3 regions of the Sporomusa termitida genome follow, and region 3 is predicted to be linked to each of the others. Evidence: riboswitches for the same ligand, from Rfam matches in the RefSeq annotation. Region 3 holds a riboswitch; each other region holds the start of a gene.
The links. A riboswitch is a leader RNA that binds a small molecule or an ion and turns the genes downstream of it on or off. The one in region 3 is predicted to bind molybdenum cofactor.
Positions count from the first base shown of each region.

Region 1: it holds a riboswitch for molybdenum cofactor, as region 3 does, so the genes downstream of both, SPTER_RS20395 (sigma-54-dependent Fis family transcriptional regulator) here and SPTER_RS15165 (sigma-54 interaction domain-containing protein) in region 3, are expected to answer to the same signal.
Region 2: it holds a riboswitch for molybdenum cofactor, as region 3 does, so the genes downstream of both, SPTER_RS09520 (hypothetical protein) here and SPTER_RS15165 (sigma-54 interaction domain-containing protein) in region 3, are expected to answer to the same signal.

Region 1 covers NZ_CP036259.1:4,388,547-4,399,201, reverse strand. Annotated here, with positions in the region: gene SPTER_RS20400 (CoA transferase) at 451-1,737, opposite strand; molybdenum cofactor riboswitch at 2,092-2,206, shown strand; gene SPTER_RS20395 (sigma-54-dependent Fis family transcriptional regulator) at 2,557-4,632, shown strand; gene SPTER_RS20390 (methyl-accepting chemotaxis protein) at 5,081-7,051, shown strand; gene SPTER_RS20385 (L-lactate MFS transporter) at 7,576-8,811, shown strand; gene SPTER_RS20380 (class I adenylate-forming enzyme family protein) at 8,879-10,495, shown strand; gene SPTER_RS20375 (S-layer homology domain-containing protein) at 10,529-10,655, shown strand, end outside.
Region 2 covers NZ_CP036259.1:2,068,483-2,079,137, reverse strand. Annotated here, with positions in the region: gene SPTER_RS09540 (coiled-coil domain-containing protein) at 1-777, shown strand, start outside; gene SPTER_RS09535 (ABC transporter substrate-binding protein) at 874-2,079, opposite strand; gene SPTER_RS09530 (ATP-binding cassette domain-containing protein) at 2,107-3,117, opposite strand; gene SPTER_RS09525 (GTP-binding protein) at 3,144-3,830, opposite strand; molybdenum cofactor riboswitch at 4,198-4,319, shown strand; gene SPTER_RS09520 (hypothetical protein) at 4,433-6,106, shown strand; gene SPTER_RS09515 (TOBE domain-containing protein) at 6,462-6,665, shown strand; gene hfq (RNA chaperone Hfq) at 6,931-7,191, opposite strand; gene miaA (tRNA (adenosine(37)-N6)-dimethylallyltransferase MiaA) at 7,236-8,177, opposite strand; gene SPTER_RS09500 (class I SAM-dependent methyltransferase) at 8,165-8,983, opposite strand; gene mutL (DNA mismatch repair endonuclease MutL) at 8,993-10,655, opposite strand, start outside.
Region 3 covers NZ_CP036259.1:3,209,457-3,220,111, forward strand. Annotated here, with positions in the region: gene SPTER_RS15150 (molybdopterin-dependent oxidoreductase) at 1-1,340, opposite strand, end outside; gene SPTER_RS24815 (hypothetical protein) at 1,895-2,035, opposite strand; gene SPTER_RS15155 (Rpn family recombination-promoting nuclease/putative transposase) at 2,554-3,513, shown strand; gene SPTER_RS15160 (hypothetical protein) at 3,514-3,789, opposite strand; gene SPTER_RS15165 (sigma-54 interaction domain-containing protein) at 3,881-6,034, opposite strand; molybdenum cofactor riboswitch at 6,149-6,262, opposite strand; gene SPTER_RS15170 (hypothetical protein) at 6,367-6,612, opposite strand; gene SPTER_RS15175 (hypothetical protein) at 6,628-6,933, opposite strand; gene SPTER_RS15180 (hypothetical protein) at 6,953-7,204, opposite strand; gene SPTER_RS15185 (sulfurtransferase) at 7,394-8,395, opposite strand; gene SPTER_RS15190 (aquaporin) at 8,419-9,105, opposite strand; gene arsM (arsenosugar biosynthesis arsenite methyltransferase ArsM) at 9,125-10,093, opposite strand; gene SPTER_RS15200 (TorD/DmsD family molecular chaperone) at 10,165-10,655, opposite strand, start outside.

The DNA of each region.
Region 1 (10,655 bases), 1.2 Mb from region 3:
AGTGGCTTGTCGCATTTCTTGCATTTTGTATTGATCCCTGGGTTCCTCGCCCCACAGGCCGGACATATTATCGGCTTTTTTATTTCAGGCGGTCTAAAACACATGCTATTTCACTCCTCTCTATAAGTTACATGATTTTCTGTGGAAATCTCTTGATTTCACAGGCTTACACAGTCGACAAAAGAGCAGTATGCATTCTACATTCTTTTTAATGTTGCAAGTATTGTGCCAAACGATAAAACCCCGGTTTTCGCCAGTCAAACTGGGCTTTGGGACAAACATTTTTATTTGTGAAACCATGTGTCCCAAATTAATTATGCTTGCGAATTTTTAGCCATGTTTGTCTACTGCAGTATAATATAGAATAAAGAAACGGGGTTGGAGCGACTATGCCGCTGCCAACCCTTCATTGCTGTACGCTGCTATTAGCTGTTTTTTAAAAACAATGCTTTAATCAATTACCCCCTTGCCTTTTAAGGCTTCAATTTCGTTTTCGTTGTAGCCAAGAAGTTCGGTAAGTACCCTGCTAGTATCCTGGCCCAGGGCCGGGGCGCCACGCCATACCTGCCCCGGGGTTTCTGAGAGCTTGGGTATAATACCAAAGGCTTCAACGTCCTTGTTTAGCGTCTGATCGGTGTATTTTACCCAGTCACCTCTCAGGTGCCAGTGGGGTTCATTGTAAACTTCCTCAGCGGTTTTAATATGTGCTGCTGAGATCTTGTTGTCAATGCAGATGTTTATTGCTTCCTGGGCCGTATGTTCCTTGAAGAATTTTTTGAAAATACCATCCAATTCACGGCCCAACGGACTGGCAACTGCTTCAGGTGAGCTGCTGCATTCTTCGTAGGAGTATTTCTCCGAGTCGATGCCAAAGCCTTTTAATACGTTATTGTAAGCTGTTTTGCCATAGGAACCAAGATTAATATAGCCTCCGTCTCCACATTCAAAAACACCGGCCGGCTGGAAAGCGGTTTGCATAATCCCCTGTCTGTGTTTGAGGGTTTGGCTAGTGGTCCAGAGTACAAAGTTGTCATCCATCAGCCTCATCCAGCTTTCAGTCAAGCTAGCATCGATGCTTTGGCCCTTGCCGGTTTTTTGCGCATTCATATAAGCCATCAGGATGCCATTGACTGCGATTAAACCTGTCAGGTAGTCGCCTATATACTGCTGCGCATAGTAGGGCTCACGGTCAGGATAACCCTGCAGCAAAGCCCACCCGGATTCAGATTGCCCCAAGGGGTCATAGCCGGGTCGGTTTATTTGTCTTTGATCACCGCCAAAGCCAGAAGTCCCGTAACCGCTAATGTGGCAGATAACTAATTTGGGGTTGACCTCCATTAGCATTTCGTCGGAGATACCCAGCTTGTCAATCCAAACCATATTTTCAATCCAAACATCAGAATTCTTAATCAGGGACAAAAAGATTTCTCTGGATTCCGGTATATTCAGGTTGGTCTCCAGTGCGAAACTTAGTTTGTTTCTGGAGTTTTGCACCCAGCCGCCACCGATATGCTTGTTTCCTTCCGCAATCTGCGGTCGCTGATGGCGGGCAGGATCGCCGCCTACTTTGGGCCGTTCAAGCGCAATTACCTCGGCGCCAAAGTCACTCATCATCGTAGCACAGAAGGGAGCCGCCACAACCGTTCCATTGAGCAATACCCTTATTCCCGCAAGTGGTCCAAAAGCAGGGGCGAACAATGGCGCTGGCTTGTGCTCAAGCTTTTCCCAACGATTCATTTTCATCATGTCCTCTCTATTTTATTTTTTCCTCAAAACAAAACCACGCTTCACTGACATGAACCACCCCTTATCTAGTTAATTTTTATTGATAATAACCGGGAATACACCTAAGCCAAATAGCAATGCGAACCGTGCGGCTTACTATATAATTTGATGCAAGTATTGTGCCATAGGTCAAACCCCAAAAATATGCGCCTTATTTAGCTAGGCTGGGACATAATTTCTTAATTGTGACATACCCGTGTCCCAAATTGATTAATAATATCTTGACAATAGCCTGACTTGGCCCGTAGAATAGAATTATCAAACAAAGCAGTATTTTATCCCATAATGAAAAATAGAACATTATAGATGAAGAGCGAGTTCCGAGTCATCATTTCCAGTTCAGGGGGAAGTGATGACCGTAAGGGTGTGAGAAGTAATTTTCATGCCTGCCTTTGAGCAAAGGAAGTCCTTCCGGGGGACTTCCTTTGCTTTTTTGCATCTCGATTCTGCAAGCCATACATGCACAAGCCGGCCTGCTTGGAGTTGTGTTGTGTCGTTTAGAGACATACGGTTTATTACCAAGAATACCGGTTGGAAGCAACACAAAGGGCGGACGGCTTAACCTGGCAGTTGCGGACCGGAGGAACTGCCAGGTTATTTTTCAAGTACTCCCTGTTGAAAGGAAGCTGAATTTGGCAAAGCTGATTTTTTATTTGCAGCCACTCCAGCGATAAAATAGAAAGAAAACTGAAATAAATACGACAATTTTGCCAATGGATAGGGGGATAAGGAAACCAGGAGAAAAGTACAGGTAAGAAAGGGAGCGTCATTATGCAACCTCTGGAATATTTAATCAGCCCCATTATACAAAATTTAAATAATATCAATGCTCAACGCATTAATGCCGAGAATAATATTCTTATAGAGAATATTAAGCAGCAGAAAATGGATTTGCTCCAAAAAAAAATTACGCCAGCTCAAGTTAGCCTGGTTCGGCCGGAAATAGTAGAGTCATGGATAAGATCAAGTGAAAATGGTCTTGACCCTTTAGTTTATAGTAATCCGCCCCTTATGGATGCAGTTTCTTTCGAAAACCGAATTAAAGAAAAAAACTTTTTGATTCAAGCCGCAAGCCCCTATATCTCCCAATTGGAAAATATGCTGTCCCTTATTGAGTCCTATATTTTCCTAAGCGATGAAAATGGCCTTATTCTTCGTGTTGTTCACGCTTTGGGGAAAAATAAGTTCCGCATTAGTCCGGGTACAATTTGGACAGCGGAAACTATCGGAACCTGTGCGCATGATCTGTGTATACATTTTAGGACTCCCATTCAGCTTTGCGGACCCGAACATTTCTGCCGAATATTTAATAATATTTCTGCCTCATCTGCGCCTATTTTTGACGCGAACAGCAATCTGGAAGGAACGCTGACTATATGCAGCCCGCGCTTTGACCGTCAAAATCCATATTCACTGGGCCTTGCTGTTATTATGGCGGAAACAATACAGAAGGAGTTTCAGCTTTCAGTAAATAAGGAATTGTTTCATATTGCGCTTACAGGCACAGAAGATGCTATGATTATGCTTAACGAGTGCGGGGTGATTACAAAAGCTAACGAAGCTGCCGATGCAATATTCAAGCATCTTCCCCAAGAACTTGTAGGTTCACAGATTAGCGACATTATTGAAAACAAGCCTTTTGTCCAGTCTATTTTCGAGACCGAAAAACCCAGTATAAATACTAATATTAGTATTAAAAAAACAAAGCAAAAATTATTTTCGGGCCTGATCCAGCCAATAAAGAATTATAATAATAATAATATAGGTTACTTAATAACGCTTAAACCAGTTAACCAAACACTTAAAGGGTATTCAGGCAATGGTTTTACAACGAGATTTACGTTTGAAAACATAGTAGGCACTTCTCCCCAATCCTTAAAATTAAAAAGTTTGGCAAAAAGATTTGCCCGCTACAATTTTAATGTACTTATACAAGGGGAAAGCGGAACAGGCAAAGAGGTCTTTGCCCAGGCAATCCATAATGAGAGCAGGCCGGATGGCCCCTTTATAGCCGTAAACTGTGCGGCAATTCCCAAAAATCTAATCGAAAGCGAATTATTTGGTTATGAGCCAGGGGCATTTACCGGCGCCGAACGCATCGGCAAACCCGGGAAAATTGAACAAGCCAGCGGCGGTACGCTCTTTCTTGATGAAATTGGCGATATGCCTGTAGCGCTTCAGGCCGTCCTGCTTAGGGTATTGGAAGATAAAATGATTATGCGCTTGGGCGGTACCCGCTACATTCCTGTTGATTTCCGCTTGGTTGCCGCTTCGAATAAAAATCTGTTAGAACTAGTTAAGAAAGAATTATTCCGGGAGGATTTATACTACCGTATATCCGTATTTAAGCTCAATATACCACCATTAAGGGAACGAGGCTCAGACGTTGTTCAACTGATGGATCACTTTATTACTACTTACTCTAATGCGGAGTCTATCGATAAACCTATTTTAAGCAACGCGGCGAAATATATATTATTGCAGTATAACTGGCCCGGGAACATTCGCCAGTTAAGTAACGCAATCTCCTATGCGGTGTGCATGAACACTGACGGTATTATCTATCCTGAACATCTTCCGGATGAAATAGTAAACGCTTCTCCCACTCCTGTCCTGCCGGCAAAAGAGGTAATCGAAACAACGGTAGAGGAAATAGAATCAATAACCGGTAATGAGGCGCTGACAGTTAATCTTTCCGTCAAAGAAATGGAAAAAGAGGTCATTAAAAAAGCTCTCGATAATTCCAATAACCATGTTCGCTATGCAGCGAAAATATTAGGTCTTAGTAAGTCCACTCTTTATAGGAAAATAAAGCAATACGGATTGCAGCCCAATGATGAATTATAATTACAGTCTGTGGTTCAAATTACAGGCCGCTTAGTATAATCATTACTAGAAAAAACCTCAGAGGACGAACCTCTGAGGTTTTTTCCAGTGCGCCCACTATGGTAGCAAGTGCTTGCCGGTGAAAGTCCGATACGGGGTTGATGGGCTGCGCTGCCTAATCAAATTGAGACAAGCTATGCCATAATTGAAGAATTATGTCCCGGCGAAGAATAAAGTAAACCTATTATGGGGGTTGGGATCATGGCACAATAATTGCAACTTGAATTATGCGAAAAGCCGAATATCGGCGCGGTGGAAGGGAGGATTTGACTAAGACAGCGCTTTAGAAAAGGTTCTTTTTATCCAGTTGGAAGTATAACTTGTTCGCATGGATAGTACAACTAAAGCGTCTGACAGTCCGGGGATGAGGCATAAAACAAGGCTTTTCCATAATTAACAGGAGGTTAAGATGAAAAGTATTCAAACGAAACTAACGGTTACTATTCTCGTTATTTTTCTGGCAGCAATGAGTGTTTTGAGTGGCTGCAACTACTGGCGAGCGCGTACAATTATTACCGGAGAAATTACAGAAAACATGGAAACTCTAGCGGAATATTCCGCACTTAGTATTGGTGATTGGCTGGAGAAAGGGATTTATCATCTGGACGGGATAGCAAAGGCGCCGGTAGTTCAAAGTGGCAATCTGGAAGAGATGGCCCCTTTTTTTGTACAAGTCAAAAAAAATATGGTTAAGTTTGCTACTATAGGGTATGTAGCAGGAAATGGCCAAGCAATTGATGCGAAAGGATTTAAGCTTGATTTTGGGGCAAAGGGCTGGTTTCAAAAGGCGATGAGAGGTGAACCCAGCGTATCTGATCCGATTATATCTCCCGCTGGCGATTTGGAGATCGTACTAGCAGTGCCGGTCAGGGGGGAGGGGAAAACTAACGGTGTACTGTTTGGCGCGATCAGTATAGCGGATATTAACCAAAAGGTGCTTGAGATTAAGGCGGGAGAGACCGGCTACGGTTTTATGGTGCAGGAAAATGGCTTAATCATTCTTCATCCGAACCAGGAAATGGCTCAAAAGGCTAATGTTTTTGAAAGTAAAGAGGCAAGTTCTGCAATAAAGGCTGCTTTTGAACGTATGGTCAAAGGGGAAAAAGGGCTGGCCGAATACAATGACAGAGGTATTGCCACCACCGTGGCGTACGCGCCTGTACCGAGGACAGGCTGGTCGCTGGCGGTGAAAGTTCCTACTGCTGAAGTGACAAAAGCAGTTGCGTCGTTAATGGTAATTTCGCTGGTGACAATTATAGTAGTTCTGGTTTTGACGGGTTTAATTATTGCCTGGCGCGCGCGCAGTATGACAAGGCCCCTGCGTGAACTGGAAACTGCCGCTCACAGAATTGCTTTAGGTGATATTTCAGATATAACACTGGATAGTAACGCTAACGATGAGATCGGCCGGCTAAGCCGCAGTTTCCAACAAATGGCCGGAAACCTGCGTAATCTTATTCAAAAAATTCGTAGCGCTACAGAGCAGGTAGCGGCTTCTTCCCAGGAGCTCACAGCTGGTTCAGAGCAATCAGCTCAGGCGGCCGGTCAGATTACCGCAGCAATTACTAATATTGCTGCGGGAGCCGGCGAGCAATCAGCTGCCGCCGATGACACCAGCGCTGTTGTGGAACAGATAGCGACCGGTATTCAGCAAATTGCCGCTAATGCCAACCAGGCAGCCGCTCACTCGGCCCAGGCGGTCCAAAGGGCAAAAGACGGTGATAAAGCTGTAGAGCAAGCAGTACAGCAGATGAGTCAAATTGAAGATACAGTTAACGCTTCTTCTCAGGTTGTAACAAAGCTGGGTGAACGGTCCCAAGAAATTGGTCAAATTGTTGATACTATCTCCGGTATAGCAGGACAGACCAATCTTCTGGCTCTGAACGCGGCTATTGAAGCGGCCAGGGCAGGCGAACAAGGCCGTGGGTTTGCGGTAGTGGCCGAGGAAGTTCGAAAATTGGCTGAACAATCCCAGGCGGCGGCTAAAAAAATTGCTGAGCTTATTGGGGAAATCCAAGCAGATACCGATAGGGCGGTTGGGGCGATGGACAGCGGCACACGGGAAGTCAAAATAGGGGCTGAAGTTGTCAACACAGCCGGCTCTGCCTTTAGGGAAATTGCCGGTTTGGTCACAGGGGTATCAGACCAAGTGCAAGATATTTCAGCAGCCATGCAGCAAATGGCCTTAGGCAGCCAGACTATTGTAAATTCGGTTAAAAAGATGGATGATTTGGGCAAAAAGTCGGCAGGTGAGGCGCAGGGAGTAGCGGCTGCGGCAGAAGAACAATTAGCTTCCATGGAGGAAATCGCAAGTTCCAGTCAAGCTTTAGCGAAGCTAGCAGAAGACTTACAGATGGCAGTAGCAAAATTTCAGATATAGAACAACAGCTCCTCACGGGGTTCAGTTCGGACACCAGCCTGATTTTAGCCGCCATTACTACCCAGTGCACAATCGCTTCTGACCAATGATACCTGGTGTCTGTTCTGAAATTATCGCAACGCTTTAAAAAAATAATACCGTATTGCGGTATTATTTTTTTGTCAAAACGGCTCTATTCCCTATTGTAATGACGTTTTATTGGCAGTAAGTTAACCAATTCAAATTGGGACATCTAAGTTCACAATTTAAGAATTGTGTCCCACTACTGATTAGGCATAAGAAATAACGGGTGTTTCCTAATGGCACGCATATTGCATAAATTTAATATTAGGCAACATGGCAGGCGGCCAGCCATATTGCCGCTGCTAAAAATCCCTGAGGAAAATATTCAGCACTCCAATGCCATAATGTTTTTCTCGATCACAAGGAGGTGTTAGTAGTACCAAGTAAAGCAGCGTAGACAAGAACGGGTAGTCTTAAACCCGGCCTGTCCGATTACCAAAACGAATAATGGGAGGAAAGGTATGAAAACAAACTATAACCGCTGGTTAATTCTCGTTGCAACTATAATCGTTAACATTTGCATCGGCGCCCAATACGCCTGGAGTGTGTTTGCCCTGCCCTTGGCGAAACTATTTGGATGGAGCGGGACAACGCTTGCTTTAGCCTTTACAATCACCTTTGCCACAGGCCCAATTGTCATGATTTGCGGCGGCATGCTGCAAGACCGCAAAGGAGCAAAATTTAATATCGTTCTTGGTGGTGTCCTGTGGGGTATAGGCTTATTTATGACAGGATTTATTTCAAGTCCGGAAGCCCTGTATTTTACATTTTCAGTTGTCGCCGCAGTTGGCGCCGGCATCGTTTATTCCGGCAATGTCGCCAACACGAACAAGTTCTTCCCGGATAAAAGGGGACTTGCTGTTGGTTTGGCTGCAGCCGGGTATGGTTCCGGAGCCATGATTGTCGCTCCGCTTGCCAGTTCACTAATTATCGGTTACGGAGTACTTAACACTTTTAAAATTCTTGGTGCCGCCTTCCTGGTAATTATTATGCTGTGCTCCCTAATTATCAAAGGTGCTCCAGCCGGCTATAAGCCTGAGGGCTGGATACCACCGGTTTCGGCAGGTAAACCGGGGGGCAACGATAAGAATTGGCAACAAATGCTGCAAGATCCTCTATGGTATGTTATGGCCTGTATGTTTGCCATAGCCGCAATGGCCGGTCTTATGATTCTAGCTCATGCTTCACCAATCGGTCAGACAATGTTTAAGTTAGATCCTCAAACCGCAGCCTTTTACGTCAGTTTAATTGCCTTGTTTAACATGGCTGGACGAGTTTGTTTTGGCTTTATATCAGATAAAATTGGACGACCCAATACGGTGGCGATTATGTTTGCGATCTCAGCCAGTATGCTTTTCCTCCTGACTAACACAACTTCAAGTTTTATGTTCGGCGTTGCCGGTGCGGGAGTCGGCGCCTGTTTTGGCGGGGCTCAGGCCGTTTTCCCCTCGCTTGTAGCTGAAAAATATGGGACGAAAAACATCGGCGTAAACTATGGCGTAACCTTTGTTGCCTTCGGCATTGCCGCTTATTTGGGGCCAATGATTGCCGCAAATGTCGCAAAGGCCAGTAATGGAATCTATACGCAGGCCTTTTATATTGGGATGGTCTTAAATATTATCGGTATTGCCGTAGCCTTTATCTACAGACTGCTGGAGAAAAAAGGCAAAAACACCCCCGCAAGCGTGGCTCAATGAGAATTTTGAACCAAGCTCTAACAAGAGTAGCTTACATGAAGTAAAACGATATCATGGAGGCTAAATCATGAATATTCGACCTAAAATACCATTTATTCCATTAGAGCAACAGCCTTATCTTAAAGGACGGCAACTGGAATTTGAGAGTATTGCCCAAATGCTTACTGTACGCGCAAATGAAACTCCAAATGCTCCGCATGTATATTACTACGACCAGACATTAACTTACAAAGATACCAATGATCAGGCCAATAGGGTTGCGAACTATCTCCAAGAACAGGGGGTAAAAAAAGGAGATATCATCGCTGTTATGATAGCGAATTCTCCCGCAATATACTATGCCATGTGGGGGGCTCATAAGCTCGGCGCAATTGCAATGTGTATCCCCACCATGCTCAGAGGCCCGGAAATTTCTTATATTTTGGATGATGCAAAACCAAAGGCAGCTTTTGTTGGCAGTGATTACATGACGGAATTTTTTAAAGGAGTAAAGGAAGCTGGAACTAAGCCAATTATCGTCGAGGCAGTGACTGGAAATAAGTATGAGCCAACAATAGCACAGGATACTCTTGTCGGTATTTTAAATAAGTTTTCGACCGATGAGTGCTTGGTTAAGCAAAAGCCTGAGGATATATTTTTGTTATTGTATTCATCTGGTACGACCGGAAGACCTAAGGGCGTATTACTTGCCAATAAGGCCGGACTGTCGTTATGCCGGGATCAAAACAGAAGCGGAATCGTAACCGGCAATGACGTTATGCTGCTTATTCTGCCGATGTATCACTGTTGCCCATTATGTGTGTTTACCTACCCTATGAGCTATGCTGGGCAAGCTCTCTGTATCCGCCAATTTTCTGTTAACGATTTCTGGCCAACCGTTATTAAATATGGGGTAACAATTATTATGGCTGTTCCTACCATGCTGGACTATATTCTCAATCGGATTGATGTAAAAGGTGTTGATTTATCCAAAGTAAAGATTAAGTACGCCAATACTGGTGCCGGTCCCCTTTCGCTTGAAACGCGCAAACGGCTTAAAGAACTGTATAATATTGATCTCTTGGTGGGCTATGGCCTCACCGAGGGCGGTGGAGGCTGCTGTGTTGAGCCGCCCCTGGGCCGCTATAAGGAAGGATCGTGCGGCATGTCTTATCCTGAACAGCAAATTGAGATAATAGACGACCATGGTAATATACTGCCCAATAACCAAATTGGTGAAATCTGTATAAAAGGCGACAATGTAATGTCAGGGTACCTAAATAAGCCTGAAGAATATGCAAGGGCTATGACGGGTGGCTTTTTACACACTGGCGATGTAGGCTATTTTGATAATGAAGGCTATCTATTTGTGACAGACCGTAAGGGAGATATGGTTGTTCGTGGTGGGGAGAATATCTATCCCCGGGAGATAGAGAACGTATTAGAAGCCAATCAACTAATCGCTGAGGTTGCTGTTATCGGCGTTCCTGACAAGCTGCTTGGCGAGAGACTAAAAGCGTTTATAGTTCCCAAAGTGCAGGGAGCTATGACCGCAGAATCAATAAAAGCGTGGTTGGCGGAGCGAATTGCTGATTTTAAAATTCCTGATTATTACGAATTCTTAACTGCGCTTCCCCGTACGGCAACAGGCAAAGTCCAAAAATTCGAATTGAGGAAAAGAGCAAACTCACCGGGAGAAAACTAGAAGTTAAATAGTAGGAATAGGGGAGAGCTATTTATGACAAACCAGAAACAAATAAAAAAATGGCTAGCCATCATACCAGCGGCACTTATGGCCATTACCCTGAGCGGAACTACCTTGACCCCCGGCACCGCTCAAGCAGCGCTGGCCCAGTCCTTTAATG
Region 2 (10,655 bases), 1.1 Mb from region 3:
ATGCTGCAGATTTACAGCGATAACAAACAGGTTGTCGAGCCGCCGCAAATGCAAGTAATGAAAAAAGCGGTTTACGATATAATGACCACTACCGAAAGCCTCCTGCAGGCCATGCAGATTATTGAGGAGGATAAATTCAAGGCCATTGCCGAGTATCGCCACAGAGCCCAGGCGGCAGAAGAACATACGCTACAACTTGACAGCAAAATAGCCGAGCTGGAAAAAAGTCTCGCCGAAGCAAAAAGAGAGTCAATTAAAGCCCAGTCGGAAACAGCAACCCTCCATGCGGATTTAATGCGTGAAGCCGAATGCCGCCAGGGTATGGAAGGCATAATTAACAGCGTACAACGAATGGCGGCCGAGGCCGCTGCCTTAAAGAAAAAAGCCGAGGAAGAACGCACCCAGGCGCTGGAGCTTGCGGCCGAGGCCGGCAACAAAACCGCCTTGCTGGAAGCTGCCAATGCCGACATTCTCGCCCGACTGACCGCCACCGAAACAACAGCCAAACGCTGTCAGGAGGAACTCGTCTCAGAAAAAAGCAGCACCCAGTTGCTACGGGAAAAACTCACAAATGAAACAATCGCCCGCAACCGGCTGGAGGAGCGGCTCCAGGTCATTGAGCCTTTACAACAGCTGGCTAATCAAAAAATTGATTCCCTGCAGGCGGAAATCGCCAGCCTGCGCTGGTCTGAACAGTCCCTCTCCCGGCACGCAAGCAGTCTTGAAGCTCAACTAAAGGCTTGCAGCACTAAACTACAAGAACTCCAGAAAAATTAAACCCTTACCGCAATACCCCTGCTCAAGAGCAAGAGACACCTATAAACGGCAAATACCCTGGTGCTTAGCGCCCACCAGGGTATTTGCCGGTTACCATTATTTTTGTTGTTCCTGCACGAACTTGGCATTTATTTCTTCTGCCAGCATTTCCATATCATGTTGCTTAATAAAATCCCAGCCTAACCATTTAAATCCGGCATTGTCAGGAAAACCAGCCATCCCGGCCGGATGCACAGAGGGGAAAAACGCAGCTCCGCAAACCCGGGCGATATGCGGCCCTGTCAGAAATGCCGCCAGTTCCTTATACAATTTCATTTTATCCGCTTTGACCAGCACAGACACCGGAAAGGCCAGAGCCCCGTCACTTGGCCAAACTGTCTTAATATGAGAACGATCAGCAATCGTGTTAGCAAAAAAATAAGGCATAACATGAATAGGCGGAATATCGGCCTGATTACTTCTTAACGCTTTGATCATCTGCGCCGGATGCAGGCCATATCTTACAGACCGCGCCAAGGCCGTCAAACCGGCTTCACCATATTCCTTATAGTAGTTTAATTGCACAATATCACAAAAAACATCATTGTGGCCACGAATAGCTATCTTTTTTTCATAAACCGGCTTTAACAAATCACACCAGCTGTTGGGCACAGGCAGATCACCAAGCCGCTGCAGATCAACCACAATGACCAGCACATTTACCGCAATTACCGCAAAATGTCCTTCTTTGTCGATTAAGCCGGCTTGTTCCAGACGGGGATCAATATCTGCATAGCCAATCGGTGAAAATACACCGTTTCGCACAAAGCGTTCCATAAACAGCGGGTTAAAAAAACTATAACCGGCTGTCATCAGAATATCGGGAACTTCATCCGGGTCTTCAAAGTATTTAATATAATCATCATAATTAACCATATTGGTGGAAAAGGCCTCTGAGCAATACTCCAGTCTGATTTCTCCGGCCTGCCGCATTCCCTCAATAAAGCGGCTTAATTCCGCTTCCAGCGGCACCTTGAGCGGGCAAGGCAGCAGCGAAACCATATTGAGTTTGCCGGCATTCGCCGCCCCTGTTTCCAGGCGGCGGTATAAACCGGCATCGGCAATATGTTCTTCCAACAGTTTACTAAAGGCTTCCATGTTGATTTCTTTGGTTTTTAACGCTGTCTTTAATTTGAGGACAGGCCCCAGTTGCTGCAATACGCCATCATCGGCCAACTGCGGAAAACCATTATGAATAAACACAGCCCGGGTTGCCGGATAGTTTTCAATCAACTGGCCAATGGTCAAATCGCTAAGTTCCAAACAGATCCCCCCTCACTTATGGTGTAATTATTTAATCGCAGCCGGAATGTCATTAATCAACTCACCCTGGCGCAATAATTCTCTAATGCCTGCCAGCTGACGGTCGATTTGTTCAAGCCGGATCAGGTTCTTTCGTTCTGCCGGCGTTGTTTCAATAATCTGATTTATGCCCCCGTTTTTTATAACAAGCCGTTTATCGCCCATGAGCGCCAGGATCGGGTCATGGGTAGCCATAAGCACAATCTTTTCCTTGTCAACAAGCAGCTGCAAGGCTTGCTTACGGTCAATCCCGGCATTCTCAATTTCATCAATCAGGATAATCGGCGACGAACTTAAGTATGCCGTATCAGCAATCATAAGCGCCCGCGATTGGCCGCCGCTCAGCGCAGTAACAGGTGTGTCCGGCTGAAAGGGTTCACCGGCCAGTCCGTTAGCCTTATCCACAATATGCTGGATAATGTCCCGGTCTTGTTCAACCATTCTGCTCTCGGCATGCATCCCGACAAACTCACGGACTGTCAGATCCATAATGAAATTCATATTTTGTGATAATTGCGCCACCAGCTTATGTTCAACGGCAAATCTCCTGGTCATGTCCGGAACTTGCCCATTGACCAGAATCTGGCGTTTGGTCGGCGTATCCCCTTGGGCAACCCATTCTATATCAGCCAGCAGCCTGCTTTTTCCCGAACCGGTTGGACCAACGATACAGATAATTTCACCAGCCCGGATCGTTAAGTCAATGTTTTCCGGGTTGCCGTTTTTATCAATGCCGCCGCAAATGGTTACCGTTGTGATCGTTTTTGCTTTTACTTTTAATTTTTCCATTTGGACCATAAAGGCACTAAACTGCGTTTTAAGTTCCTCATAGCCTAATCCCAAATCCTGCAGCTGGTCTTCAGTAAGGGTCTCAAAGTACAGCTGCACCGTCTGACCGTCATTCCGGTTGCCCGCCGGCAAAGACGAAAAAAAATCAAGCGCATGGGGATAATCAATAAATAACTGCCGCAAAGACAACGCCGCTAATACTTCCCACATAACCATCCGCCTTTCTGAGCATTGTTTTATAGCAAATCCATCTTGCGCACATTGCCCATTTGAAAATCCACACCCACTCGCGTTTGTCCCAAACAGTAGGAGCAAACGGCAGCAGGCATAGAAAAACGCAGACTGCAGCCACCTAACGAATCCCACGGAGCTGCCGTTTTAAATAAACGGCTCACTTCCTGAGCGCCCTGGCCGGTAATGCCATTAACATAAACAATGACCGCCCCGGGATTGGCCTGCTTGACGCGAAAGGCAAATACCTCCCGTTCCGCCTGCGAAACAATATCCCCTTTGGTGATTACGATAATATCAGCCAGTTTCAGCATCGGACCAATTTTGCGGGGTGTATTTACACCGCTAAGATTATCGATAATACACACAGCCATTACGCCGCGAATATGGGGCGAGCAGCGATTGCACAGACCGGCACTTTCAGTAATTAAAAGATCCAGGTTCTGTTTGATCCCCCACTCCAGACAGTCCTGGATATTTGTCACAAAAAAATGATCAGGGCATAAGTTGCCCGATAGTCCGGTCTTGACAAGGACATTGTTTTTTTCATATAGTTTCTGATCCTGGGTTGAGAGACAGTCAAATTTGATCACGCCGGTTTTTACACCGTCCCCCTGTAAGGCTTTAATAATGTTAAGAATTACTGATGTTTTGCCGGCCGAAGGCGGCCCGGCCACTGTGATTAGCTGCATAATATTCCCAATCTCCTATCAATAATATAACTGCCGCATCTCTGCTCCGGCAAATGTTTTATAACTCAAATTTAACACAAACTCGCAAAAATAACTACAATTAAGTCAATATGTAAATAATCAGTATTTGCATTATTTTTTTTTTTGCAATATAATAATACTATTCCCAACATAAACAAACTATATATTTATATTAACCTTGTTTATGTTTGTTTATATTCATTTTTGTTTATGGGGTTCTGAAAATCAGTTTATGTTTTATAATAACTCAATTCTGCGGGTAAATCAATTCTGTTAGACCTGCCACCAGTGGCCGTATTGTTAAATCCAGTTTCTTAATCCTCTAATAGCAATCACAAAAATGTAAATAATACATTGCTCCTTAGCCGAATTGCCTAACCCTTTTATGGCATGGCGCTCGGCCGACCGGTATAGCGGGAAACTGCTATGCTTCCCGTTTCTTTGGAAAGGATGCATTTTTTTGAGGCGGCGCAATCTCTGCGTCTATTTTGTGTTAAAACAAACCCCGCCAAAAATAATTGCCAGGCCTTCTCCAGGGAAGATTGGAAATTATTCTATGCAAAAGGTAGGGTGAGGCATATATGGGAACTTCAGCTTTTACGTTAATAATTGACGACATCGCAGTGGATACACTCCCGCTTTTCATTCAACTTGCTGCCGATACGGCTTCGGTTTATAAGGAAATCGATCTGCTCTATGAAACAGATAAGACCGGCTTTCAAAGCGCCGCCGCCCGCTCCTCTTATGCTAATCATGCCTTATTTACGACCGGCGGCATCGACCGGCAGATTTATGCTGCCAAATATTTGGGGATCATGCTTGCCGCAATAGAAGCGGGCCAAAACTCGCCCTTATTTAAAAAAGCGATCACCATTATGACCAAACGCTGGCATGTATTGTATTGCCACATCAGGGATTGTGAAACCTTTGATTTAGCCAAGGTGATTAAACCCCACTATTACTCCAAACCGGTAAAGGACAGCTATAAGCACAATCTGCTGACAGGGGCAGCCACCCGCTACATCCGGTCTTTTATCACCTTATACCCTTCCATTGACCTGCCGCTGCAAGCCACTTTGAAGTTTTCGCTGTTTATGGCCTGCGCTGTGGGCCGGCCGGTCATTGTATCAGATCCGGAACTTCTTTCAGTCATTCAAACAATCAGCAGTGCCTTAGACAATACCCGGGAAATCAGTTTATTAAAAAGCAGGTTAAATAAATCAGCAGTCAAAAAAATGGCCCGCTATCTAAAAAATGTCATTTATCAAAAGATATTTCAAAATTATCTCGACCCCTGGCAGGATGACCGCCTCCTGGAAGGGTTTGCCCACTGTAATGCTTATCTCTCGGCCGAAGAGGGTATTTCGCTGCTTTCGCCGACCTTGATTGCCCAGATCAAGGAGCGGGACGTTGAACTCCTCTGCCGCCTGTATATTGTAAAAATGGCTGCCGAAACCTTCCGCGCCGGTCAGGTAAAGAAAACGAAAGAAGAAATGGAATTAGATTGTGCTGAATTCGTCATGTTGGGTTTAAATCTGCTTGACTTTGTAAGAGAGTATAAAAAAGCTAAAAAGTATTATTTTGAACATAATGCTGCTTATCTGTACCCGGAAGTGGATAATCTAAAAAAACAGCTAAGTGATTACGAACTGGAAATCCGGCGGCTAAAAACAGATTTAACAGCCAAAAACAAATTATTGGCAGCCAAAGAAGAAGAAATTAACGACCTGGCTGTCAAGCAAGAATTTGTCCTTAATTCAATGTTCACGGAGAAAAAGCTGCCGCAAACCAGCTGTCAGCCTCAACAGAATGTACTTAACGGCCAAGTCAGCAATGTCAGGGCAATGCCAGCCGGCAACCTTACAGCAATATCCGAGCAGCTCCCTGACTCAGAGTCTGCTATAAAACTGCTGGCCACTGTGCAGGCACTGGTTATCGGCGGTGCCGATAGCTGGCAGGCAAAATTGAAAGCCAAGCTGCCTCATTTTACCTATCTGGCCGGCGATGCCGCCGGTTTTGATGAAGCCCTGCTTCTTCATGCCGATATTGTTTTTGCCAATGTGCGCTGTAAATTTAGTCACGGTTGCTTCTATAAGATGATCAAGCTGGTCCGCCAGCATGAAAAACAATTGGTATTCCTGTCTAAAACAAATATTCCCCTGACAATCCGGCAAATGGCAAATGCCGCCGGCCCTCCTGCCCCTGACAGCAATACCCTTGAATACAGCGCGATCGGCTGTGCGGTTGAATTATAAATTTAAGGGCATAATAAAGAAACTACCTGATTGGGTAGTTTTTTTATTATGCCTGCTATAATCAACCGCAGTTGTTTAGGGTTAGGTTATGTTTAAATGCCAAGTCTGATCCCCGCCTTGATCAGCGCCTTGACCTGTATAAAGCATTATACCCGACAACATAAACTAACCAAACTCAACTTATTGTTATCATATTGTTAGATATTCATCGTATTCAAGAGATATATTGCAGTATAGCTAGATATATTTATATTTCGGATGAATTTGACGAAATATATCAGTATTTATTGATTTTTATTATATAATATGCTATATTGTAACTAAGCAAATTACCAAATAAAGGAGTGACAGAGCTATGAAAATCAGTGGCAGAAACAAACTGGAAGCAACCGTAAAAGAAGTGGTAAAGGGTGCCGTTATGGCCAAAGTTGTCATGGATTGTAAAGGCAGTGAACTGGTAGCAGCAATTACGGTAGACTCGGTGGAGGATTTAAAGCTGGCTCCGGGGGACAAGGTTACAGCATTGGTTAAAGCCACCGAGATGATGGTGCTTAAATAATTATAGGGAAAGTTATACTTTCCAGCACGACAAAAATCGGCTTGCCTAAAAGGCTTAGCCGATTTTTCCGTATTTAATTAAATTGATCCAGCGTCGGAATAATTCCGGGAACTAAACCCTGCACACCGGATCGCTAAGCAGAGCGTAAGCTTTAATAATGAATGGTAAATCAAAGAGGTTTTACTTTCATTTTATAAAATGCGGAAGTAAGGAGTATATGAAAAAGTACCCCAGGCATTTCACCTGGAGTACTGCAAGACATTTTTTATTTATCAGCTTTAGCCGCTTCTTCCTTCTTCTCGTGCAGATTTGCGGCCAAGGGACGAAAGGGGGTTACTGTCGAGATGGCGTGTTTATATACCAACTGCTGTTTACCGTCGTTTTCAATAATTACGGTGAAATTATCAAAACCCCTTACGGCTCCCCGCAGTTGAAACCCGTTAACCAGATATATAATTACCGGCACATTTTCTTTTCGTACTTGATTTAAAAAACTGTCTTGCAGATTAATGACTTTATTAGTCAAATGAAACCCCTCCGTATTCATGTTTCTACTTACTCACATCTATTTTACCTTAGACCAAACGTTCCTGCAACATGATTGTAAATTGTTTCCAACGTTTTATCATAATTATTGCGGTTTCCAACGTCAAACCAGGCTATATAAGGCATTCGCCGATAAAAAGTCATTTGACGTTTGGCAAAATTGCGGGTAGCCTTTTTCACCTTATTGACAGCGTGCAGCCAATCCCCGCCCTCGCCCTCCGCCAGGTGCTCAACAATTTCTTTGTAGCCGATCCCCTGCATGGCTTGACAGTTGGCGGCAATTCCCTGGCGCAGGAGTTTCCCTACCTCTTCGGTCAGTCCCTGCTGGATCATAGTATCAACCCGTTGATTAATCCGCTCGTATAAGGCGGCGCGCTCCATAGTAAGGCCAATAACAACCGCATCATACAGGAGCTGATTTGGTGCGGCCTTAGCCTGCGAGACAGTCTCACCACTCAGGGCATGCACCTCCAGCGCCCTGATTATCCGTCGCTGATCATTAGGATGCAGCCTGGCGGCAGTGTCCGGCTGTACCTGCGCCAGCAAAGTATGCAGATGCTGATTGCCGAACTGGGCCGCCAGGCCAAGCAGTTTTTGCCGCAGCCCTTCGTCGCTTGGCGCCTGATTAAACTGATAGCCCTCCAGCAAGGCCCTGACATACAGTCCGGTACCGCCGGCTAGAATCGGAATAATTCCGTCATTATTGAGTTGGGTAATCAGCGTTTGCGCATAGTGCTGAAAATCAACAACATTAAACTCTTCCCAGGGGTCAAGGATATCAATCAGATGATGCACAACCCCGCTGCGCTCGCCGCGGTCAGGTTTGGCGGTACCGACATCCAGCCCGCGGTATACAAGCATTGAATCACCGGAGATGATTTGTGTCTTCAGCCGCTTGGCCAGATCAATGCTTATTTGCGTTTTTCCCACAGCCGTGGGGCCTGTAATGACAATTAAACGCTCCATGGCTGGCCTCCGTTGCCCATCTTTGACCGGCAGTCAATCACCCCGTATTGTACCCGGCTGTACTTGCCGCCTAACACTGTTAATAACCCCAGCCGGACAAACTCAGCACTGCCGGCAGCCTCTTTAACCACCACTTTGTGCCTGGCAACCCGGCAAGCCTGTTGAACCGCCGCCGGCGTGAGCGGGTTCATATTGGCGAGTGTCCTGATCGGGTTTACGTTAGAGCTCTTGTAGAGGGGATTACGAAACATGGGATCAAAGTAAACAATGTCGAAACTATTATCAGCCAGCGTTGTAAGGTATTGATCATAGGCAGTGTTTTCCACCTGTATCCGGCGCAAAGAGCCTGTAATATCCACATCAGAATCAACCGTAACCTGCTGCAGGCCGTACCCGGTTATTAATGCAATCGCCGGCGAGCTTTCCAGTCCGGTCACAGCCCCCTGTGCCCCGGCCACAAAACTGGCGACAATGGCATCTGTCGCCAGGCCTAAGGTACAGTCAAGCACGGACATCCCGGCCCTAAGCCCCATTGCATTCACCATATGGTCATGTTTTCCATTTATTAAGTTTTTTATGCGCAACTCAGCCATACTTAGATGAAAAAAGTACTCACCGGCGGCGGTATGGATGACCGGTCCATTAGCGGCAGCCACAATTAAATCACAGTCCGCGTATTTTTCCTTAATAGCAGCCAGTGACCGGTCCCGGGGGACAAAAGGCACGCCCAGCCGGGCGGCTATATCACGGGCCAGCTGTGTAACAGCCGTTGCTGGCTTGTGGGCAGTTGTGACAATTAAACTCATAGAATCCCCTTATGTCCGTTTAAACATTTTCGCCAGCTCCTCCGGCCCAAATCTTACAATCGTCGGCCGGCCATGCGGACAGGTGTAGGGCAAATCAGTTGTGTACAGCTCGCTGATTAAGGCCTGGATCTGCCGCATATTAAGCGTATCCCCTGCCTTGATGGCGCTGCGGCAGGCTGCCATCTGCAAATAAGCATGGCGCAGCTCCTGGGCAGTGGGCTGATGCAGTTCGGCTATCAGCTTTAAAATTTGCCGGATTACCGGCTCGGCGTCAGCCAGGGGAATATCTACAGGCATCTCACTTAGCCGCATTGTATCCGCGCCGGCCTGTTCCAGCGTAAACCCCAGCTGATAAAAGATTTCCCGGTTTTCGGTCATGCTATCACAATCGCCGGCGGTAAATTCCAGAAAGGGGGTTACTAACAGCTGCTGCACAGGCACCCGGCCTTTGGCCCGGCTCATACGGTCATAGAGTATGCGCTCGTGCGCGGCATGCTGATCAACAATATACAGGCCGTCCGGTCCCTGGGCCACAATATAGCAGGACTCAATCTGTCCCAAAGGGTACAGCGGGCAGGCTGGCTGCTGCCCGTCAGCAGCCTCATCACTTACGATTAGCTGTTCCTCTTGTCTGATCGCCTGTCTGACATCGGCAAAAGAGGCACTCTCCTGCCATAAAGCAGGTGTCCATTGGCGGGAGGTTCCGGCTATAGCGGCAGGTTCCTGCCCGCTGGTCTGACTGTAGCCGCGATATGGCTCAGCAACACCGCCGGCCCCTGTTTGCGGGTTAAAAGTAAAAGCCGGGGGCGGACTAAACTGAGCAGCTGCAGCCGCCTGACTATGGGAGGCAGGCAGGGTCAGACTTGATGAGACTGCTTTATATACTGCCCTGTATATCTTCTGATCATCACTGAACTTAACTTCTTTTTTTTGCGGATGCACATTGACATCAATGGCGTCTACGGGGATATGAATATCAAGTACGGCCAGCGGATAGCCATTTTTCGGCAATAAAGAAAAATACGCATTATCCAGTGCCTTCCCCAGCATGCGGCTGTTTACTACCCGCTTGTTAACCATAAATGTCTGCCACTGACGGGTGCTTTTCAGCATGGCCGGTTTGGCTACATAGCCGGACACAGCAATGCCGTCATGGCTATATTCTACCGGTATTAGCTCCGGCACAACCTTGTGCCCGTAAATATCGGCAATGGTGTCTGCCAGCCGCCCATTGCCGCCTGTAGACAGAATCAGGCGCTGATTGCTGATTAATTTGAAAGCAATCTGCGGATGTGACAGGGACAGCTTGGTGACAATGTCGCTGATATGACCACTTTCAGCCGCCGGTGATTTCAGAAATTTGCGGCGGGCCGGGGTATTAAAAAACAAATCGGTGATAATCACAGTTGTACCACAGCCCGCCCCCGCCTCGCGGACATCTACAGGAATGCCGCCATGAATCTCAACATAACTTGCCAGGGGTTCATCAAGCAAACGGGTAGTCAGGGTAAATTTTGACACGGCGGCAATACTGGGTAAAGCCTCGCCGCGAAACCCCAGGGAATATATTGCTGTTAAATCCTCGGCCGTGCGAATTTTACTGGTGGCATGACGTTTTACAGCCAGTTGGGCATCTTCATAGCTCATCCCTTTGCCATCATCGGTAACACGG
Region 3 (10,655 bases):
AATTCCAGCGTTTTCAGTGCCTCATACCATCTTTGGGGAGCCGCCGAATTGGTGGGGGTAATAAAATTGCTGCTGTTGAACCAACCCATTCTCAGCCTATAAGGTTTGCCTGTTTCCAGAGTATCAAGGGTTTCATCCGGATGCGTAGTCGCCAGGGCAGTACTCAGGGCCGGCCATTCCTTGGCCCCGATCCGCTTGTCCCACAGCTCTTCTGAAATCTGAGACCGGGTTTCCACCCGCCATTTTCCCAGCAGGGCTGCGGGTGGCCCTAAGGTGATGCCGCCAGGCACATCGAGGTTGCCGGTAATGGCTGACAGCGACAGGATGGCATGACCAAGCTGAACACCATTGGGATTTTCGTCAACCGCCAGTCCCCATTGGATGGCAGTCGGTTTGGCCGTCGCCATGGCTCTCGCACATTCAATGATCTTGGCGGCCGGTATGCCGGAAATCTCGGCAACCTTGGCCGGCGGGTATTGTTGCACCCGTTCTTTAAGCTGCTCAAAACCATAGCACCAGTCTTCAACAAACTTGTGGTCATAGAGATCTTCGTTAATGATGACATTAAGGAAGCCGAGGGCCAGCGCAGTATCTGTTCCCGGCCGCAGCTGCATCCAGTATTCCGCCCGGGCCGAAAGCCAGTTCAATCTGGGATCGATCGAGATGATCTTGGTCCCCCGCTTCATCATGTCAACGATCGAATGGCCATAGAAGCCATCGGGGTTTGACCATAATGGCATTTTGCCCCACAGCACCAGGTATTCAGGTACTTTATAGGCAGGATTGTCATAACGGTCCGGATAGTGACCGGCAAAATCAATTTCCGGATAGCCGGCCCCCAGGATATAGTCGGTAATTGCGCAGCGAGGTCCGTAGCAGGACCAGCCGCTGAGCGGATAACAGACATTCGGGGTTTGGAGCGACGAAAAACCAAGCGGATAATAATACAGGCAGGCTTCCCGGCCGGTACCGCCGAACACGACGATCGACTCGGCCCCATGATTTTGCTTAAATCCGTTTACCTTTTCCACAATGATATCCCAGGCTTCATCCCAGGTGATTTTCTCCCACTTGTCTTGGCCCCGGTCTGCCGGGGCCCGCTTCATGGGATAAATGATCCGGTCAGGGTGATGTACGAATTCCGGCAGGGATAAACACCTGACACACAGCCGGCCCTGGCTGATGGGATGTTCAGGGTCCCCCTCGACTTTGACCAGCTTGCCGTCTTTAACATGTAATTTCATGCCGCAGCCTACCGGGTGATCTCCCGGGGGCGACCAGCCACAAGTTCGGACTGTATAACTCCCGTCTTCGTGTTGTTGCTTCCATTCTTTTTTCATAATCTCACCAACCCTTTCAAAACTCGCTTATGTATTGCCCAACCCTAGTACCTGCCACCACCCCCTTTAGGCATTGCCGGACCAGCCGTCCCGCCAGCGGTTATTTTGGCCGCTTAATTGGTGTCTACAGCCGCTGCCCCGAACCCTCCTCCGGTTTGCCTGTATCTCCCGGCCAGTATTAATGCAACAACCATGCCAGCATGCTTATCCTTTTATAAAGTGGCTTTCTACCAGGATTACTCAGCTTTTTTCCTTTGCCAGGTCCAAACGGGATGATCTCTTTTTGGGAGCCATACATTCTGCCTTGCCGTCGCCAATGCAGGAAAAACACCCAGCCATGGGCCAGTCCTCTTTTGCGAACACAATACTATTATGGGATCACCATAATAGCCCCGGCCACGCTCGTCCGCACCGGGACTCCGCCGGCCCTCCGGGCTCATCCGCGCCTGTTATCCTTCCTCAGCCGAAACCTGGCCAAAGGCGTCTTTATCTCCGGCCCCAGCCAAACAGCAGGCGCCGATTGTATCATAACAGGCGCCCAAGCAATACCCTGGTTATTTGTTAACCTTGGGTGTGGAATAGTTCTGTCCCGGTTTCCGTGCTGATGCCGGCAATTGAGGTTTAGCGGCAGTTTGCTCTTTCTCAGCCTGCTCGGACTGTTGAGCTTTTTCCTCGGTGCTTTTGTTGTCAGCCATGCAGATCACCTCCTTATAGCTGATTTATTAGCAATAATCATGCCAGCATGTACAATCCCCGTAGAGCCCGCTTATTATCAGGCCTGACAGCGTTATTTACCGGCAGCGGCCGCCTCAATCGATTTCTCTTTTTGAGATCCCCGGGTGGAAGCGTACAGGGGCAAAAGGCAGGAAGTCTGTCGGCAAACCCTCAGTCTATATTTGGGAGCATAATATCATTTTAGGATTGGCCAAAACCAGGACTGACCTTCCTTGCCGCCGGCATAACCTTACCCGGTGTCTACATTTTCAAGACAAATAAAAAAGGCTTGTCGCTAACGTTTTAAAAAAAAATGCCAAGCAGCACACCTTTTATAAGCAAAGAACACGGAAACAGCAGAAGCCCCGTTCCTGCTTGAGCACCCCGTGCGCACCCTCTGCCAGGAGAAGGGTGGAAACCCTGCGGTTGCGCCGTCCCCCTGGTTCATCTTGCCTCCCTCCTCCCGCTTATGCTATACTCAAGGTAAGGATGTGATACCATGCCGGCTGATCATACCTCTAATACTTCGCACCATGCCCATGATAAAGGCTATAAGCAGCTGCTATCCAATAAGCGGACCTTTCTCGCCCTGCTCAAAACCTTTGTGCGGGAAGAGTGGACCGCCGACCTCCGGGAAGAAAACCTGGTCCGGGTAGAAAAATCCTATATCCTGCAAGACTTTACCGAAAAAGAAGCCGATATTGTCTATGAAATGAAAACAGGATCTAACAACATTATCTTTTATTGTTTGCTGGAACTGCAATCCACCGTTGATTACCTCATGCCATTCCGCCTCCTGCTCTACATGACTGAAATCTGGCGGAACAGCTTCAATAATATTCCCTCTCAGGAACGGGAGAAAAAAGATTACCGGTTGCCTGCCATTATCCCCATTGTCCTCTATAATGGTACAGACAACTGGCGGGCTCCCGGACAGTTCAAAGAGATGCTGGCAGGTCATAATCAATTTGGCAGCCACTTACTGGACTTTTCTTATATTCTGCTGGACATCAACCGCTATCAGGAAGATGACCTCCGCAACATGGCCGGGCTTATCGCCAGTGTATTTCTGCTTGACCGCACAGTCAGGCAGGATGACGACATTATTACCCGCCTGCGGATCTTGATGAACGGCCTGCGGTGTATGCACCCGGATGATTTCCGGCAATTTACCGTTTGGTTGAAGCATGTGCTCAAACCGCGTATCACCCCGGCATTGCATAATCAAATTGACTCTATCCTGAATGAAGTAGAACCCGAGGAGGTGGAAGCCATGATTTCCAATATTGAGATTGCCCTCGCCGAAAGTCATCGCCGGGCTCAACTGGAAGGCAGGCTGGAAGGCAAACTTGCAGTCGCCCGCAAGCTGTTGCTTCGCGGCCACACACCGGCAGACATTATGGACTTAACAGAACTAACAGCCGCACAAATTCAGGAGTTGACAAAAGAATTGCAGTAACTAATTAGAGAAGCAAAATGAACGTCCCCCTGCTTCCATTGCCGGTTTGACCGCCTTGCCGACCAGGCCGGGCCGGCTGATTGGCCGTGAGGCTATAGCAGACATCAAAGCCAAGCGCATGTGTAGGGTATAACAACCTTGCACTGCGCTTTTAAATTCCCCCTGCAAACAGCTGGCGGCAGGGCCTGCAGCCTTCTGCCCCGGCCTAAGTGCTCCACTCTCGCTGGTTGTATAAGCTGCTGTAATTGCCGGTATTTCACAAACCTGATTTTCCAAACGGACGGCTCCCGGCTACGGCCGGTTGCCGTCATTTCTGTGCTTTGGAGGCTCGCTTAGGGTGACAGCCCCTCTGCCACCAGCCAGTATATTAATATTCAATGTCATAGTCTTTCAGTTTTCTGTACAGGGTAGAGCGACTGATGCCCAGGATCTGGGCTGCGCCCGGCACATAATTATCGGCATGCAGCAACGCCGTTTGTATCGCAACTTTCTCCAGGTTTTCCAGGCAGAGCAGCTCGCCGGCCTGGCCTTTGCGGTTTGTAAACTCCTCTATCTTCAGCGGACAGGTTTCCAGAATAATGTAGTTGGGCAGATTTTCCGGCTTAATCAGCTCACCCTGGGCAGTATTTACCGCATAAATCATTGCGTTTTGCAATTGCCGCACATTGCCGGGCCATTGGTATTCATTGATTTTTTTCTGCGCTGCCGGGCTGAGTTTGGGAACCTGCCAGCCTTGTTTCCGGCAATAGTTTTCCACGAAAAATTCACTGAGGAGTTTAATGTCGTTGCCGCGCTCCCGCAGCGGCGGGATATTAATTGTCAGTACCGATAAGCGGAAGTAAAGGTCCTCGCGAAACAGATTTTCTTTTACCATTTTATAAATATCTTTGTTGGTAGCCGCAATCAGCCTGAAATCAACTTTCTTGGAACGGCTGCCGCCAACCCGCATGATTTGCTTGTCTTCCAGCGTTCTCAGTAACACAGCCTGCACCTCCAGCGGCATGTCGCCAATCTCATCGAGAAAGAGGGTGCCGCCATGGGCCAGTTCAACCTTACCGGCTCTGCCGCTCCGTTCGGCACCGGTAAAACTGCCGCCTTCATACCCAAACAGTTCGCTTTCAATTAACTCCCGGGGCATAGCCGCACAGTTTACGGCCATAAACGGGCCTTGCGGGCAATACACATTATGGATGGCCTGGGCATACAGTTCCTTGCCTGTCCCGCTTTCCCCCACCACCAGAATGTTCTCCGGTGAACTGGCAAAGCGCCGCGCCAAAGCCATACTTTTTTTAAACTCCTTATTCTCACTGATAATATCTGCAAAGGTATAGGCAGACGTACTGCCGGCCCTGCTGTTTTGCTGAATGGCGACCTTTTCCGCCCCACTGATTTTTAACAGGGCGACCTCTAATTCCTGGGTATACTGGTTTAGCACCGGCCGGATACTGACATGATAGAAGCTTCTGTCGGCCCCCACGCACAGCCTTTCTTCCGTCGAAACACTCTCACCTTTTTTCACTAACGCCAGCAAAGAGGAATTGTTGCCAAGAAATTCATTGATATTGCGGTTATGTGCCTCTTCGGCTCTAAGCTTCAGAATCCGGGTACCGGCCGGATTGATATACAGGATCTGCCCGTCGGCGTCAATGGCGACAACGCCGTCGTCAATAAACGCCAGCATAGCCGTCAGTACATTATTCATAGTGGCAACCTTATCCTGGTTAATCTGCATCTGCCGGTTGAAGGCATCGGCCCTTTCATTGGCAACATATAAAGCAGCATTGGCCCTTTTCAGGTAGAGCTGGTTCTCAATGACCATAGCCATAGAAATAAGCAAACCCATGCTATGGGGCCCCAGCTTTTTAAGGGTTTCTTCTTCCGGCGTATTCAGCAGCGGCTGACTGACCAGCACCAGGGCGGCCTGAATCTCGCCTGCTTCATTTGTGATTGGCACCGCCGAGGCAATACTGTTTTGAAAGGCCACACAGTAATGCTCCGGCCCCAGCAGCTGCACAGGCCGTTTAAGACGGAAACACAGTTCATGGGCCGTAGTCCCTTCCGCATCCTCACTGGCAACAATACCTGTCCGGGAATCATATTCAGGCAGCGAGGTGAAGCTTTCCAGGCTGCCTTCATTCAGCAGGATAACGCCGTCTATGTCGAATAAGTAAAAGATGTAGCCACACTCGACGATAATTTTTTTAAATGTTTGGGCCAGATTCTTGGTTGCCTCAATCAGAGCATGATTTTTGTTTAAAATTTCAGATAATTTTTGCGGGCTTAAATTGGAATTGGTAACTACCGAATAAGGATTCACCCCCCACTTACGGGATCTGATCCACGAGGCGGCGACTTCCTGGTCCATGTACGGGTAATTCCGCGGATCTTCTGCTTCATTCTGCAGAAAATCCTGCTTACATCGCAGTATGGCCTGCCACCGTTCCCGTGAGAGTAGCCCCCTGTTAGCAATAAAGTACCCGGTCTGTAAGCCTGAGACATCATGAGTGTGCTTCATAACCATCAACTACAGCTCCCCCTTATTTTTTCTAACAGACAGATTTATAAAATACTGCAAATTGCTTGGACGGCACGCATGACCGCAGATTGAGAATTAATACACATATAAAAAAAGAAGCCTGGTTTTTCCAGACTTCCTTCGCACAATTGGGCAGGCACAAAAATTACTTTTCATACCTTTCGGTCATCACCTCCCCCAGGGGGATATGACAACTCGGAACTCTCTTGTAATTATGTATTATTCTAATACGTTCGCCATAAGTCCTGTTAAGAAAGTATGTAGTAGCTATATTTTTTGACAAAATTCGTCATTAGTACTGTATTAGCTCACAGTATTTAACAGGCGAACTGTCCTTTATTGATGGCAACAAGCTTCTGTTTGGCTGCTTCCGTCGTTTTCCCCAAAGGAACACTGGTTTTATCCACCATATTAAGCAGCACATATTCCCCTTTGTTCATTATAATCGTCTCGCTGCCGAATTCTGTATTTGTAAAAGACGGATATTCCACTTCCCACTCTCCTTTGGTATAGAATAAACCGCCGGCAAACAGGCTGCCGCCCCGCTGGAACGCTACAGCCAAAGCCGGTACAGCCGCCTATTCTGTGCCGTCTTCACCGCCGGCAGCCGGACCGGCCATGCCGGCGGGAGGCGTATGCCATTTACAGGTTTTTACCAGCCCGTCCTGCGATGGCTTTTTATGCTTGTTACAGGGATTCGCACACAGTTTCCCAATATATAGGCACATAACGGTTGGCCGTGCTTTCGGCGGCGGCAGGTCTGCGCCGCATTGCTTGCAGTTCTTGCGTTCGGGGAAATTATAGGTGCCACAGGCCGGGCAGGGGGCCGGTTTTTCCTTAGGCGGCTTACAGCCGCCGCAATAGGGATTACAGGACCAGCACATAACGGTCTAGCGTTTACCGCTAGCCGGCATCAAGCCGGCTCAGCGCAGTCAATAGTGTTGTTTTCAGATGCAGCACATGGGTGGACTCCGGGTATTCCACGCCGGCCTGCTGAAAAATCTCTCTTAGCTTTTTTTCTATATCCTGGTGGGATTGATAGTCTGCCAAATCCATGGCCAGATTGCCCATAAATGCCGTTAACGAAGTGGCTGTCTGGTCGCCTTGCTGGATCTTATTCCATACGGCCGTCGCCGCCTGTAATGTGAATGGCATGATAGTCCCTCCTGTTGGCTTTGTTGCTTTGAGTATTGCACCATTTACGCCCCCCGTCAAGATTCAAATCAGGACAGATTTTCACCTTTTGTCCCGTTTTGCTACGCCTGTACCCTGAACCCGGTCATCCGGCCGCTGGATTGCCTGATCGCAAGGTTTAACAGGCCGTAAGATCCTTTACGGGGAGACTCACAGGCCTGCCGCCTGTCTCAAATTAGGACTGCCGCCTTGTTCCTGCCCGGCAATCCGGCCGCTGTCTGCCGGCAATTCCCTGTTTCGACTCCACTCCGCCCAGGACCCTGCGTAATTTTGTACCTGTTTGTACCCGAGCAGCTCGCTTAGCACATAGGCGGTATGAGCGGCACGAACACCGGCCTGACAATAAATAATAACTCTTTTATCCGGCGTAACGCCCCTGGCTGCGAATAATTGCTTCAATTCGCCGGCAGTTTTAAGGGTTTGATCACCGTTTAGAGTATCGGCCCAGTACAGCCACACGGCCCCGGGGATCCGTCCCGGCCTGGCCGCCCCCGGGGCCTGAACGGCACCGGCGAACTCCGGCCATTCCCGGACATCGAGAATAACCGTGCCGGGATCAGGCTGCTCCACAGCCGCCAGTACCTCGGCCATTACCGCTAATTTGCCGGTTTCCGGTCCAATGATCTGAAAATGGCCGGCCGCGGCCGCCGCGGCCCTGTCGGTTATTCCGTACCCTGCCGTTTCCCAAGCACGCAAACCTCCGTCCAGCAGCTTTACCTTATAATGGCCGGCCATGTCCAGCAGCCACCATAAATGAGCACTATATGCCGGCCCGTGTTTATCGTTGCCGGCATATAGAACCAGGGTATCCTGATTTGTAATTCCCCGCTTGCCCAGCACCGCCGCCAGGTGGCCAAGCTCCGGAATCGTTCCCGGGGTACCGGCATAATCACTCACCCCCATATTTATGGCCCCGGGAATATGCCCGGCTTGGTATTGCTCCGGCGGCCTGACATCAATCACTTTAACCTTTTTATTCGCCAGCAGCACCTGCAGCACTGCCGGGTTAATAAGCGCCGCCCTGGCGGCATAACCCGCAGGGCCGTTATTGCTGCCGGCGGCTGCACCGCCGGCAATTGCCTGCCACCATAGAAACAGGGTTATGGCCGCCGCCATAACCCCACCGGTAAGAGATGCTTTTTGTCTTTCCATCTTATCCGCTCCTTTGCCTGTGGTTAGTTACTGCACTGCTTACGCAATTGCGGAACTTCCAGAAACTTATAAATGACGGCCGCGGAAACCGCGCCTAACACCGGTGACACAATATACAGCCAGAGGTGTGCCAGGTTGCCGGATATAACAGCCGGCGCAATGGAACGGGCCGGATTGAAAGAACCGCCGGAGACCGGTCCGGCCACCGCAGCGCCAATAAAAACAGTCAGGCCAATGGCCAGCCCGGCGAAGCTGCCCTCCGCCCGGGCATCGGTGGCAACACTGATAATGACAAACATCAGGAAAAAAGTAAAGATGAACTCAATGGCAAAAGACACGCCGATAAGGTGCTGACCCACCGGCAGCGAAGGAAACGTACCGCCCAGATCATACAAATTGCCAAACAGCAGCCGCAGCACGGTACTCGCGCTTAATGCGCCCAATAACTGGCTAATGATGTAAGGCGCAACCTGGCCGGGGCTGAATTTACCCACAGCGAAAAAGGAAAGTGTGACCGCCGGGTTAAAATGGGCACCTGAAATATGCCCGCAGGCATAAATCAGAACAACAATGACAAAGCCAAACGCCAGCGCGATGCCAATATGGCCCAGTGCATTCTGGGCGAGGTGATTGACAATGATCGCGCCTGTGCCGACAAACAACAGGAAGAACGTACCAATAAACTCAGCAATATATTTTTTCATTTCCATATTTGTCCCGCCTTTCCGGCTAGCAGCAGCCGCCGCCCCCATAATGATAAGTGGCCTTGGTGATGAACAGGTCCGGCCGCTTCAGCGCCCGCAGATTGCCGGCTGTTTTTTGGCAGACCGGCAGGGGCACATCGCGCTGAATGACATGGCCTTTCCCATCGTCATAGGCTTCGTCCGGCCCGGCATAGATTGCCGTCTCGCCCGCGAATACGCAGGCCCCGTCTGCCGGCACCGGATTTTTATAAACAACAAGCTCCAGCGATTCCAGTAGAATATCTTCGTTTATCCCGTAGCGCCCTTTGTCCAGAATCCGGTACGGCCGGCGGGACCGGACCTCAATTGTGCCAAAGCCGGCATCAACAAATTTGTCCAGGTAAGCCTGATAAGCAAGAGCTCCCGACAGGCACATCGCCCGCAGCCGTTCATCCTCCCGCAAATGCGCCGGGATCGGCTGGGACGTAATCGGATCTGATATGTACAGCCGGCCGCCAGGCCTTAAAACCCGGTACATTTCACTGATAGCCCGCTTTAGTTCCTCTTCTTTAAAAATATTAAACAGGCAGTTCTGCGCGGCTACGTCGACGCTATCGTTTGCCAGTGGCAGGCTGAGGGCGTTGCCCCGGACCAGCTTCACAAAATCCGGCCGAAACCACTTATTCGCCTGAGCTGCCAGTTGGAAATTCTCCTCGGCCCGGGCCAGCATCTCCGGCACACTGTCAACGGCGATAACCGACTGGGACCTGCGGGTAAAATAAGCAAACTGCAGCGCTTCCAGCCCCCCGCCCACGCCGACATACAAAACCGTCTCGCCGGCGTTAAGATCGCCGTAATGCACCGTAGTGCCGCAGCCATAATTCATTTCCTCCATAACCTCCGGAATCACCAGCTCCGGCAAATATCTGGCCTGACTCGTCACGCAGCACAGACCGGGCTGCGGCGTAAGGGCCGCTTCCTTATATAACTCTTGGGCGGTTTGCAGGTAACTCATATTATCCACTCCCTCTAATATTTTAGTTTGCGCCGGCATAAACACGTGAAAGAATCATATTGCTCCCCTTCTCAGCCACAGTCCCGGCCGGCGATTGCCCGCTTTAACAAATCCACCTGCGCCAGGTCTTCCCTAATAAATCCGGCCATAAACCCAGCCAGCTTCCGGAAAAAATCCTGACCGGTATTCGCGGCGATATCCCCACAGAACGCAGGCACCCACTGGCTAAGGTGCTCAGCCAGAAATTGCTGCTGCCGGTCAATGGCCGCCAGCACGGCGGCCGCTTGCTGCCGCGCCAGAGCTGCCGCCGCCTGCTGGTTAAGGTAGTATATAAATTCCAGTTCCAAACCAATATGATCATCGGGTTCACGATTGAAATTCCGCACCAGCAGGCCGGCAGCCCGGTATTTTTTCCGGACTGCCAGGGTTGTCTCCTGCATCAGCGCCCGGGCCGGCGACCGGTACACGGACTCGTAAGGCGGGGCCGGCACATGGCGGGGGCCGATAAACAGACGGGTAAATTCGGGCTGGAGGATTGCACTCAGCCGCTCGGTCCGGTCCG